Regions from separate parts of the Microbulbifer maximicatervae genome, predicted to be linked through region 1. Evidence: predicted binding sites of a transcription regulator. Region 1 holds the regulator's gene; the other holds the start of a gene.
What was found. Region 1 encodes LexA, which represses DNA repair genes until DNA is damaged. Its sites were predicted from a motif close to ACTGTNTNTANANACAGT; they were not measured.
Positions count from the first base shown of each region.

Region 2: the regulator LexA is predicted to act here: its motif matches at 2,085-2,102, upstream of uvrD (DNA helicase II).

Region 1 is NZ_CP174334.1:1,733,792-1,739,834, forward strand. Features, by position in the region: gene topA (type I DNA topoisomerase) at 1-1,892, shown strand, start outside; gene ACJJIS_RS07520 (DUF6586 family protein) at 1,896-2,387, shown strand; gene ACJJIS_RS07525 (hypothetical protein) at 2,736-2,993, shown strand; gene lexA (transcriptional repressor LexA) at 3,057-3,662, opposite strand; gene ACJJIS_RS07535 (LOG family protein) at 3,766-4,461, shown strand; gene ACJJIS_RS07540 (TetR/AcrR family transcriptional regulator) at 4,745-5,374, shown strand; gene nagZ (beta-N-acetylhexosaminidase) at 5,408-6,043, shown strand, end outside.
Region 2 is NZ_CP174334.1:5,049,968-5,056,010, forward strand. Features, by position in the region: gene ACJJIS_RS22060 (multidrug effflux MFS transporter) at 1-1,019, opposite strand, end outside; gene hexR (transcriptional regulator HexR) at 1,137-1,991, opposite strand; gene uvrD (DNA helicase II) at 2,136-4,340, shown strand; gene ACJJIS_RS22075 (TRAP transporter substrate-binding protein) at 4,573-5,706, shown strand; gene ACJJIS_RS22080 (acyl-CoA thioesterase) at 5,776-6,043, opposite strand, start outside.

The DNA.
Region 1 (6,043 bases):
CAATGAGTGCTGCCAAGCAGCTTCAGTCCAGTGAGTTTGTTGTTTCCGCCCGTGACGATAAGCCAACCAGCTCCAAGCCCAGCGCACCATTTATTACTTCCACCTTGCAGCAGGCGGCCAGTAACCGCCTTGGCTTCAGTGTGAAGAAGACCATGACCCTGGCCCAGCGCTTGTATGAAGCCGGTCATATCACCTACATGCGTACAGATTCCACCAATCTCAGTAAAGAGGCTGTGGAATCTGCACGGGATTATATTGCCGAGAATTACGGCGATAAGTATCTTCCAGAGAGCCCCAATAACTACAGCAGTAAAGAGGGCGCTCAAGAGGCGCACGAAGCGATTCGCCCATCCGATGTTCGTATCGCCCCAAATATGTTGTCCGGTGTTGAGCGGGATGCGGAGAGGTTATACAACCTGATTTGGCAGCAGTTCGTGGCCTGCCAGATGACGCCTGCCCAATTTACCTCCTCTTCAATCGTGGTCAGCGCAGGTGACTTTGAATTGCGTGCGCGGGGTCGAGTAATTCGTTTCGATGGTTTCCTGAAAGTTGCGCCACCGAGCGGCAAAAAAGATGAAGATCTGGTGCTTCCAGATGTGAAGGTAGGCGAAAAGCTATCCCTGCAACAGCTGGATCCCAAGCAGCACTTTACCAAGCCGCCTGCGCGGTTTAGTGAAGCGGCCCTGGTTAAGGAACTGGAGAAGCGCGGTATCGGACGCCCCTCCACCTATGCTTCCATTATTTCCACGATCCAGGATCGCGGTTATGTCCGCTTGGAAAACCGTCGTTTTTACGCTGAGAAAATGGGGGATATTGTTACCGACCGTCTCAGCGAAAGCTTCAAGAACCTGATGGACTACGGATTTACCGCAAACCTGGAGGAATCCCTGGATGCGGTTGCCGACGGCGATAAGGGTTGGAAGCAACTGCTCGATGAGTTTTATCAGGACTTTTCCGGGCGCCTGGAAAAAGCCCAGTCTGCCGATGAAGGTATGCGTCGCAATACGCCGACAGACACCGATATCGAGTGCACCAAATGTGGCCGCCATATGCAGATCCGCACTGGCTCCACCGGTGTATTCCTGGGGTGCTCTGGATACGCACTGCCGCCAAAAGAGCGTTGTACCAATACCATGAACCTGGTTTCTGGTGATGAGGCGGTCGATGCGGATAAGGACGAGGAAGCTGAATCCAGGTTGCTGCGGGAGAAGCGCCGCTGCGGCAAGTGCGGCACGGCTATGGATAGCTACCTGTTAGATGAGCAGCGTAAATTGCATATCTGTGGCAATAACCCGGATTGCAATGGCTACGAGATTGAGCAGGGCACTTTTAAAATTAAAGGCTATGACGGCCCCATTATTGAGTGCGATAAGTGTGGCAGTGATATGCAGTTGAAGTCTGGTCGCTTTGGCAAGTACTTCGGCTGTACCAATGAAGACTGTAAAAACACCCGCAAGCTGCTGAAAAATGGGCAGCCGGCGCCACCGAAAATGGATCCGGTTCCCATGCCGGAATTGGCCTGTATCAAAGTGGAGGATCACTATATCCTACGCGATGGTGCCTCGGGTCTATTCCTGGCTGCCAGCCAGTTCCCGAAAAACCGTGAGACCCGTGCGCCCCTGGTTAAAGAGCTGCTGCCTCACCAGAGTGAGATCGATCCAAAATACAGCTTCCTATTCTCTGCACCGACTCAAGATGACAGTGGGCGGGATACCGTAGTTCGATTTAGCCGCAAAACCCAGGAGCAATATGTTCAATCTGAGGAAGAGGGCAAGGCGACCGGTTGGCGTGCTTTTTATCGCGATGGTGGTTGGAAAGTAGAGGCCTCCACCAAGAGCACTGCTGCCAAGCGCAAGAAACCGGCAGCTAAAAAGACAGCGGCAAAGAAGTAGGTAATGAGTAACTCTTACACGATTCATGTCACTTCGGCTCTACGCAAGAGCCAGCTGTTGCTGCAACAGTCGTGGGACTTACCTCTCCAGCGCGATGCGCTGGAAGAGGCAGCGTTGATGCAGTTGTGCAAGGCCTATCGGGCTTTTCTTGCAGAGCAGGCAGCCCAACTTCAGCTGGGATTCGAACCGGAGTCTCCGCAGTTGATCATTGATGCGCTGGGCGTTCAGGGTAGGGCTAGTGCAGAGGCCAGTGAGCTGTCCGGCCTGGTCGGCGACCCGCAGAGTTGGTTATCCCATATGCTTTACGCCTGGGAAGAGCAGCAGAAAATATCTGTGGGTGCTGATGAAAAACAGCAACAGGTTAATTTAATCCCGCTACACAACGAAGTTGCCAAGCCCGAGTTTGCACCTTTGTCCAAAGAATTATTGCTTCAGTGGCATCGCTCGCTGAGTGAGTTGGTGGTGAGGCAGCGCGCTCACTTGGATGAATGTTAACTAATACGCTTACTCGACCTCGGTGAACTTCTGAATAGGTTCGTAATATTTCTGCGAATTTTGAAGGTTGTAGATATTAGGCGTACCTCTGCGAGAAAGTTCGCTGTCCTTTGAGTGGGCCACAATGGGGTAGTTGTGGCCCACTCGACACAACCTGTGTAACGTATAAAGCAATTCACTCTTCTCTTGTGATCTCTTCAGTGGTTTAGATAATCCTTTGATACAGCGTGCTGGTAATAGACTGCCTCGAAAGTCAGGAGCCAGAAGCCTCTCAAATTGGAGGAATGAAACTTATCGCAAGCCTGTGGTACACTGGGCGCAAACTGTTGTGCCGTGAAGGAAAAGCGAATGTCCTCCGAAACTTTTGAAATAATCGAGCTGGCTAATGGCGATGTAGCTTTGCGTCGTGCTGGCCATAAAGAGGACCCTTTGGTAAGCATTTCTTTTTCTGCGGAAAGCCTTCAGTTTCTGCGCAAGAACAAGGTTGCTGTGGCAAGGGCTATGTTGGAAGCGGGTATTGAAGCCGTACAAAATCTAGACGATCTTGAGGCTGGTTACTTCGAGGAAGAAGACGATTTAATGCCGGTAAATCATACTATTCACTAACATCAGCGTTAGTTCGAGTCTTAACAACAGCGGCCAATGGCCGCTGTTGTCGTTTTTGGGGGCTTAAGGCGTTTGGCGAATAACCCCTACGGCTAATCCCTCAATCACAAAGTTCTTATCTCTCATATCGACTTGAATTAACTCAAAGTCATCATTTTCAGGTAGCAACTGAACGGTTGCCTGATTTCCCTTGCGGCGAAAGCGTTTCACTGTGACTTCGTCATCGATACGGGCAACGACGATTTGGCCATTGCGCACTTGCTCGGTCTTTTGCACTGCCAGCAAGTCTCCATCGAGAATGCCCGCATCTCGCATACTCATACCATGCACCCTCAACAAATAATCTGCGGGAGGATGGAAGAAGCTCGCGGGCAAGTCGCAGTAATCTTCAATATGTTCGCTGGCGAGTATGGGATTCCCCGCAGCTACTCTACCCACAATCGGCAAGCCGGATTGGTGATCCGGAATTCGAATGCCTCGGGAAGCGCCGGCAACCATCTCAATGGCGCCTTTTCTGGCGAGCGCTTTCAGGTGTTCCTCGGCGGCATTGGGTGAGCGGAAGCCGAGTTCCTGGGCAATTTCTGCCCGCGTTGGCGGGTAGCCAGTTTCATCCAGATAAGACTTGATCAGGTCGAGAACCTGGGACTGACGAGCGGTGAGATTGGTCATAGATTTACCTAGTTTTCTGTATTTATATACAGTTGCTGGAATTATATACAGATTTGTTGTTCGTGCAATCCTCAGGTTTTAGTCTTTGTGAGCTGCTACATTGATGGAGAAAGTAAAGAGAGAAGAAAGCGTTGAAGGAACTGACAAAGAGGGAAAAATAATGCTGGATGCAAAAATGCCGGAAGCCTGGAGAGTGCTTCGTATTCAGTCTGAATTGGTAGATGGGATAGAGCGGCTGATAGCGTTAGGTGGTGCAGTGACAGTGTTTGGAGGGGCGAGATTTACAGAGGACAGTCCTGAATATCAGCAGGGGGTAAAGTTGGGAGAGTTGCTCGCGGCTGAAGGGATCCCCGTGATTACCGGTGGTGGGCCGGGGCTGATGGAGGCTTGTAACCGAGGGGCTTTCGGGCAGCCCGGCGCATCAATTGGGTTAAACATAGAGCTGCCTTTTGAACAGGCGGCAAATCCATATCAGGACATTAGTTTGAACTTCCGATACTTTTTTGTACGGAAATTTATGTTTGTAAAACACGCACTTGGATTCGTTGGACTTCCCGGTGGCTACGGCACGTTGGATGAGCTGTTTGAAGCTCTTACCTTGGTGCAAACGCAGAAAGTGCGGCGTTTCCCAATTGTGTTGGTAGGTAAGCGTTACTGGAGCGGGCTGTACGATTGGTTGGTAGATACAGTGTTAGAGCGCGATTGTATCGATGCCAGTGATCTAGACCTTTTTCATATCGTTGATAGTGTGGAGGAGGCTGCGGCCCTGATTATGAAATATATGCAGGTGAAGGAATAATTATTCGGGCGATCTTAAAATACCGAAAAAATTTTCAAAGTTATTTTTGTTAAAGCTGCCTCCGGACTAAAAGGCTATGCCGGCTGGTGGGGTGGCGTACTTGCACAAGTTGGCGGGAGATCAACTCCTGCAGTATTGATCTTACCGCCTGACATACATTTCCCTGTTATTTTTACTCTTGTACCTTGCTGAGTGGAGAGCTTAGCTGGCGGGCTCTAGATCAGTGAGAATATGCTACTCTGGCGTCGATTAAACGTATGTTTTAAATGGTGGTTTGATACTTATGAGCCAGATAGATACGGTCAGCCGGATACTCGATGCAGCGGAAGTGCTGTTTGCTGAACGGGGTTTTCCTGAAACCTCATTGAGAACAATTACGAGCACGGCCGGGGTTAATCTGGCGGCAGTTAACTACCATTTCGGCTCCAAGAAAGAATTGATACAGGCGGTATTTGAACGCTTTCTAACGCCTTTCACTAACGCTCTGGAAGAAGAGCTTGATCGCCGTATTGCCCTGGGGCAGCCCCTGGGGGTGGAGGAGCTGATCGAATGCCTGTATCGAGTTGGGTTGGGAAGCCTTGGGCTGGAGGGAAAGGATCCACAGCGATTTATGCGTCTTTTAGGATTGGCCTATACCCAGTTCCAGGGGCATTTGCGTCGATTTATCGTATCTCGATACGGGGATACTTACCGCCGTTTTGCCGGATTGCTGGCTGAAGCGTTACCGGGCTTGGACCCAGAAACTTTCTATTGGCGCCTCTACTTTATGCTGGGAGCGACCATTTTCACACTGTCGAGCCACGATGCGATTGAGGCTATCCTGCGGGAGGATTTCGGTTCTGACAGTACCCTGACCCAGACTCTTGAGCGATTGGTACCCGCTGCTTCGGCCATGTTGAAGGTAGATAATTAGTGGGCGCACTCTTAAATCGATAAGGAACTTAATATGTCTTTACCACCCGGACCGGTCATGGTGGATATCGAGGGGCTTGAACTCACCGAGGAAGACTGTGAGTTGCTTCGGCATCCGATGGTGGGCGGGCTGATCTTTTTTGCGAGAAACTATCGGGATCGCCAGCAGCTTATCCAATTGGTTAACTCCATCCGTGCGGTGCGACCAGAGATCCTGCTAGCGGTAGATCAGGAGGGTGGCAGGGTTCAGCGGTTTCGCGATGACTTTACGCGAATACCCTCAATGCAGGCCCTTAGTGCTGTCGCCAGTAACGAGCAGTTGCAGGATGTGGGGTGGCTGCTGGCCGCAGAGTTGCTGGCTGTAGGAGTGGATTTTAGCTTCGCGCCGGTTTTGGATGCGGATGACAGTCACAGCAGGGTGATCGGCGATCGGAGTTTTTGTCCCGATCCGGCCCAGTTAACCGCACTGGCTCGCCCCTTTATCCAAGGGATGCGCGAAGCGGGAATGGCCACGACAGGCAAGCATTTTCCGGGGCATGGCCACGTGCTGGAAGACAGTCATGTGGAGTTGCCAGAGGATAAGCGCTCGTTGGATCAGGTCTTGGCAACCGATGCACTTCCGTTTATCGATTGTATTGGAACCCAGGAACTTACCGCGGTGATGCCGGCC
Region 2 (6,043 bases), 1.9 Mb from region 1:
TAACAGGCGGCGGCATTGGGGCCGGTAATACCGATACAGCTCATCACCAGTACCAGGGGAATCATCCACAGGGTCAGTTCTTTGACACCTGTCATAGTTCCCAGCAGCAGCAGGCCGCAACCCAATAGCTGCAACACAATACCCGCCAGCAGGATATTGCGCGGCTCAAAAAAGTTCAGTAAGCGGATATTCACCTGAACCATGCAAATTAGCCCGAGCACGCAGATACCAAAAAACAGTGGGAACTGATTCGCGCTAACACCGAAGTAATCCATAAACACAAAGGGCGCGGTGGTGATGTAGATAAACATCGAACCGCTGACACAGGCCTGTGCAATCAGGAACCCAATAGCGCGGGGATTGCGCAAAACCTGGCCGTAGCTGCCCACGAGAGACTTCAGCGGCATCATCTGGCGGCGTGCGCGGGTAAAGCGGGAGACAGTCTCCGGTAGCAGCAGCTGTACTAGAACGAGCATTGCAAGAGCGTACAGTAACAAAAAGACGAAAATACTTTGCCAGCCGCCAACGGCTAGTAGTGCAGAGCCGATCACCGGGGCGATCAGCGGTGCAATCAGCATGATGGTGCTAATCAGGGAAATAATTTTTGCTGCCTCACGGCCACTGTGTAGGTCGCGCACAATTGCAGCACATATTACTGTGGCAAAGCCGCCGCCAACTGCCTGGCAGAAGCGCAGGATAATCAGTTGGTCTACATGGTCGGTAAACAGGACTAACAGGGAGCTGGCTATATAGATACTGAGGCCGATGGTTCCTACAAGGCGCCGTCCCCAGCGATCTGATAATGGTCCGCCAAATAGTTGTCCGAGGGCAAAGCCCAGCAGAAAACTGGACACGGAGTACTGCATCCGCTCGACTTCTGTATCCAGGGCCGCCGCCATCGCCGGAATGGCCGGCAGGTAGCTGTCGATGGAAAAAGGTGTCAGAGAAACGAGTGCGGCCAGCCACACCACTAGCCAGCGCGGGGCTTTCTCGTCTGGGTTAGAAGCGATGGGTGTCATTATGTTGCTCAGGTACAGCCTGGAAGGATCTTCCCGGCAAAGCCCAATTGGCGGGAAATGGCTTTGGTAGAAACGGGCGGGCACATTGTCCCTTGCCCGCTTTGGATATCAGGGAGTTTAGTGCTTGTCTTCCCGCAATGTGTACAGTCCCTGTTTCAGTTTCAACAGGTGCTCCTGTAGCTGAGGACCTTTGCGCTGGGCTACGCCGATAGCGAGAACATCGATTACCACCAGGTGGGCGATGCGCGAGGACAGCGGCGTATAGATCTCAATATCCTCTTCCACATCCACTTCCAGTGGGATGCTGGCTTGCTGTGCTACCGGCGAGCCGCTGGGTGCCAAACCAACCACCAGAGCGCCCTGCTCTTTTGCCATGCTCATGGAGCGAAGTAACGCCTTGGTGCGACCGCTCTGGGAGATAGCTACTACTACATCCCCCGCTTGCATGGACATGGCCGACATATTCTGGATGTGGTGGTCCGAGTGAGCAGCGGTGGCCAACTGTAGGCGGAAGAACTTGTGCTGGGCATCGGCGGCGACGGCACCGGAGGCACCAAAACCGAAGAATTCCACCCGCTTGGAAGCGGCCATCGCAGTGACAGCGGCCTCGAGGGCACGGTCGTCAATTCTATCGCGGACTTTCAGCAGGGTATCCACCGTGGAGTCGAAAACCTTGCGCTTGTACTCGGCAATGGTATCCGTTTCCGTAACCGCAATCTGGCCGAAGCTGGGGCTGGAAGCCAGCTGCTGCGCCAGGTTCAGCTTGAACTCCTGGAATCCGGAGCAGCCCACGGCGCGGCAAAAGCGCACCACGGTCGGTTCACTAACCTGGGCTTCAGTGGCCAGGTCGACGATGCGCATATGAATGATTTCATCGGGGTTGGCGAGAATATACTCCGCCACCTTGCGCTCTGATTTGCGCATGGATGACAGTTGTTCACTGATTCGTTGCGTTACTTCCGCCGGTTTCACAGGACTTCCTTCTCTATGCCAGATGGCGCAGTTTAGCCGCTGTGCCCTCTGCTGGCGAGCGACATCACATTACATTGTCAGGCGGGACAAAATCCTGTTTATTTACACAGGTCTTGTGCATCAGCTCTGGTACAATCTTCGCCCATGGACGTATCTCAGATTTTAGACCCCCTCAACGACGCCCAGCGCGAAGCAGTAGCTGCCGCGCCCGGCAATCAATTGGTTCTGGCCGGTGCCGGCTCGGGCAAGACTCGGGTGTTGGTACACCGCATCGCCTGGCTGATGCAGGTGGAGGGCGCCTCGCCCTACTCCATTATGGCGGTAACCTTTACCAACAAGGCGGCCCGCGAGATGCGCGCCCGTATCGAAGAGCTGCTGGGGGTGAACACTTTTGGCATGTGGGTGGGCACCTTCCACGGCCTGGCTCACCGCCTGCTCAAGGCTCACTGGCAAGAAGCCAAGTTGCCGCAGAACTTCCAGATCCTGGATTCCGACGACCAGCTTCGCCTAATCAAGCGGGTACAGGCAGATCTGGGTCTGGATGATAAAAAGTGGTCACCGCGTGAAACCCAGTGGTGGATTGGCGCGCAGAAAGATGAAGGCCTGCGCCCGCAATATATCAATGCCGGCGCCGATCCCTGGTTGCAGACCATGGTGCGAATCTACTTCGCCTATGAAGAGGCCTGTCAGCGCGGTGGATTGGTGGATTTCGGCGAGCTGCTGTTGCGCGCCCACGAGCTCTGGCTGAATAACGATGCTATTCTGGCCCACTACCGCCGGCGCTTCCCCCATATCCTGGTGGATGAGTTCCAGGACACCAACACGATTCAATATGCCTGGTTGCGCTTACTTGCCGGTGAGCAGTGCCATATCACCGCCGTGGGTGACGATGACCAGTCTATCTACGGTTGGCGCGGTGCTAAGATCGAGAATATCCAGCACTTTTCCACAGACTTACGAGAAGTGCAGACGGTGCGACTGGAGCAGAACTACAGATCCACCTCCACCATTCTGAACGCGGCTAATGCGGTGATCGCTAATAACAGTGGTCGCTTGGGTAAGGAGTTGTGGACCAAGGGTGAAGAGGGTGAGCCCATCGCCGTCTACGCGGCCTACAACGAACAGGATGAATCGCGCTTTATTGTCGAACGTATCAATGACTGGGTGCGCGACGGCAATCGCCGCGACAGCATCGCCATCCTCTACCGCTCCAATGCCCAATCCCGGGTACTTGAAGAGGGGCTTTTGCGCGAGCAGGTTCCCTACCGTATCTATGGCGGCCAGCGCTTCTACGAGCGCCTGGAAATCAAGAATGCCCTGTCTTATTTACGCCTGATTACCAACCGCGATGATGACACTGCGTTTGAACGGGTGGTGAATACACCCACCCGTGGCATCGGTGCGCGCACTGTAGAGATGGTGCGCTCTTATGCCCGGGAGCAGGGTTGCTCCCTGTGGCAGGCGGCCAAGCTGATGTTGCAGCAACGGGTATTGGCTGCTCGCGCCGGCAATGCCCTGCAGAGTTTCCTGGACCTGATTAACCAGCTGGCAGCGAATGCAGAAGATAAAGAGTTGGATGCTATTGCTGAGGATGTGATCGAAAACAGCGATTTGTTGGAGTTTCACGGCAAAGAGAAAGGCGAGAAAGGCCAAACACGGGTGGAGAACTTGCAGGAACTGGTCACTGCCTGTCGCGGCTTTACCGGTGCAGGCCTGCCCGAGGGAGAGGAAGAAGAGGAGGAAATCCCGCTTCTTAACCAGTTTCTCGACAGCGCTGCCCTTGATGCGGGTGAAGGTCAGGCGGATGAGTTTGAGGATGCCGTCCAGCTGATGACCCTGCACTCCGCCAAAGGCTTGGAGTTTCCCCTGGTATTTATGGCGGGTGTGGAGGAAAACCTGTTCCCCCACAAGATGTCGGCGCAGGAGCCCGGCCGCATGGAGGAGGAGAGACGCCTCTGCTACGTGGGTATCACCCGCGCCATGCGCAAGCTATACATTACCTACGCGGAAAACCGGCGTCTGTTTGGCAGCGAAACCTATAACAGCCCTTCCCGCTTTATCGGCGAAATTCCACCTAATTTGGTGCAAGAAGTGCGCCTGAAGACCGAAATTTCCCGTCCTCTCTATCAGGCGGACTACGGCAAGGTAGGCCAGTTTTCCGACCCGGCGCCAGACTTTGATGATTTGCCCCCGCTGGTCCTGGGCGGGCGAGTGGACCACGCCAAGTTTGGTGAAGGAACTGTCATTGAGTTTGAGGGAACGGGTCCTCGAATGCGGGTGCTGGTTAATTTTGACGATGTTGGCGACAAGAGGCTGATACTTTCGATGGCCAAGTTGCAGCCGCTTTAAGTGATGGCTTGAGCTGGCACTAAGCATTAAATACTGAGTGCCGGAGCATGTCGGTACTGAGAGGCATGCAGAATTGAAAGTTAGATAGTGGTGAATGGATTCCAGCTATAGCGGGAATCCATCCAAAATACCAGGGTCAGATCACAGAGGACTTCCCCTGAAGACCTAAGTTGGCGACCAAAGCGTCTGCCGATAATTTGTACAATACAAAAATAACGATAAATTAGTAGCAATGAAAAAACTCAATTGGTACCCGGCTATCATTCTCGGGCTCTTAGCCCTGCTCGCCATAACCTTCGCCGCCCTGGTAGCTTCCCGTGCAGAAATGGGCCCTGCCCAGCACTTTTCCGCAGAGGGCAATAAAGAGCTGTTCGAGTGGAAATTAGTTACTACCTGGCCCAAGAATTTCCCTGGCCTCGGCAGTGCGCCGGAGCGTTTTGCCAAGAAAGTCGAGGCGATGTCAGCCGGGCGTCTCAGGTTCAAAGTGTACGGTGCCGGTGAATTGGTACCTGCCCTGGGCGTATTTGGTGCTGTATCGGAAGGCGCCGCGCAGATGGGACACGGTGCTGCCTATTACTGGAAAGGCAAGGTGCCTGCAGCCCAGTTTTTTACTGCGGTGCCTTTTGGCTTGAATGCCCAGGAAATGAATGGCTGGTTGCATCACGGCGGTGGTCTCGAACTCTGGGAAGAGATCTACGAGCCCTTTAACCTGATTCCACTTGCGGGGGGCTCCACCGGCGTGCAGATGGCGGGCTGGTTTAACAAACCGATTGAGTCGGTGAAGGATTTAAAGGGCCTAAAGATGCGTATTCCCGGCCTGGGTGGTGAGGTTTTAAACCGCGCAGGCGGCACTGCGGTGACCATTCCCGGTGGAGAACTCTACACCGCCCTCCAGACTGGAGTGATCGATGCTACCGAATGGGTGGGGCCCTACAACGATCTCGCTTTTGGTTTCCACCAGGTCGCTGAGTATTACTACTACCCCGGGTGGCATGAGCCGGGCTCTATCCTGGAATTTATCGTTAATAAAAAGGCGTTCGAAAAACTGCCTGCTGATTTGCAGGAAATAGTGCGAGTCGCCGCCCGTGAAGCTAACCAGGATATGCTGGACGAATACACGGCACGCAATAACCGGGCCCTCAAGGAGCTGGTAGAAGAGCACGGGGTAAAAGTGGAGCGCTTGCCGGAGGATGTTCTGTCTCACCTGAAGAAGATCAACAACGAAATTATGCAGGAGACGGCGCAGCGGGACCCGGAGTTTGCCCGTGTTTACAAAGCCTTTAAGGAATTTGAACGGGATGTGAAGCCCTACCACGAGATCAGTGAAGAGGCTTACTACCAGGCGAGAGAGTTAAAGGAAGATTAGCGCCCAACTACTGGGCCGATGATATTGCCGGCTGTGTTGCTCTACAGCCGGCGAACTCGAAATCTACAATCAGGGCAGCGGCCTGGTGCGGCCGGCATCGTCGATCGCGACAAATACAAACTCACCCTCGGTAACCTTGACCTGCTCACCGGAATCCACCCGTGTCAGCCAAACCTCAACCATGGTACGAATTGAGGAGCGCCCTTCTTCAATGGCTTCCGCATAGCAGCTGACTGTTGAGCCAACCGGAACCGGGCGCAGGAAAACCATGCTGCCCACCGCAACAGTTGTGACACGGCCGCGCGCCATGGTTTGCGCGAGAATGGCGCCAGCGAGG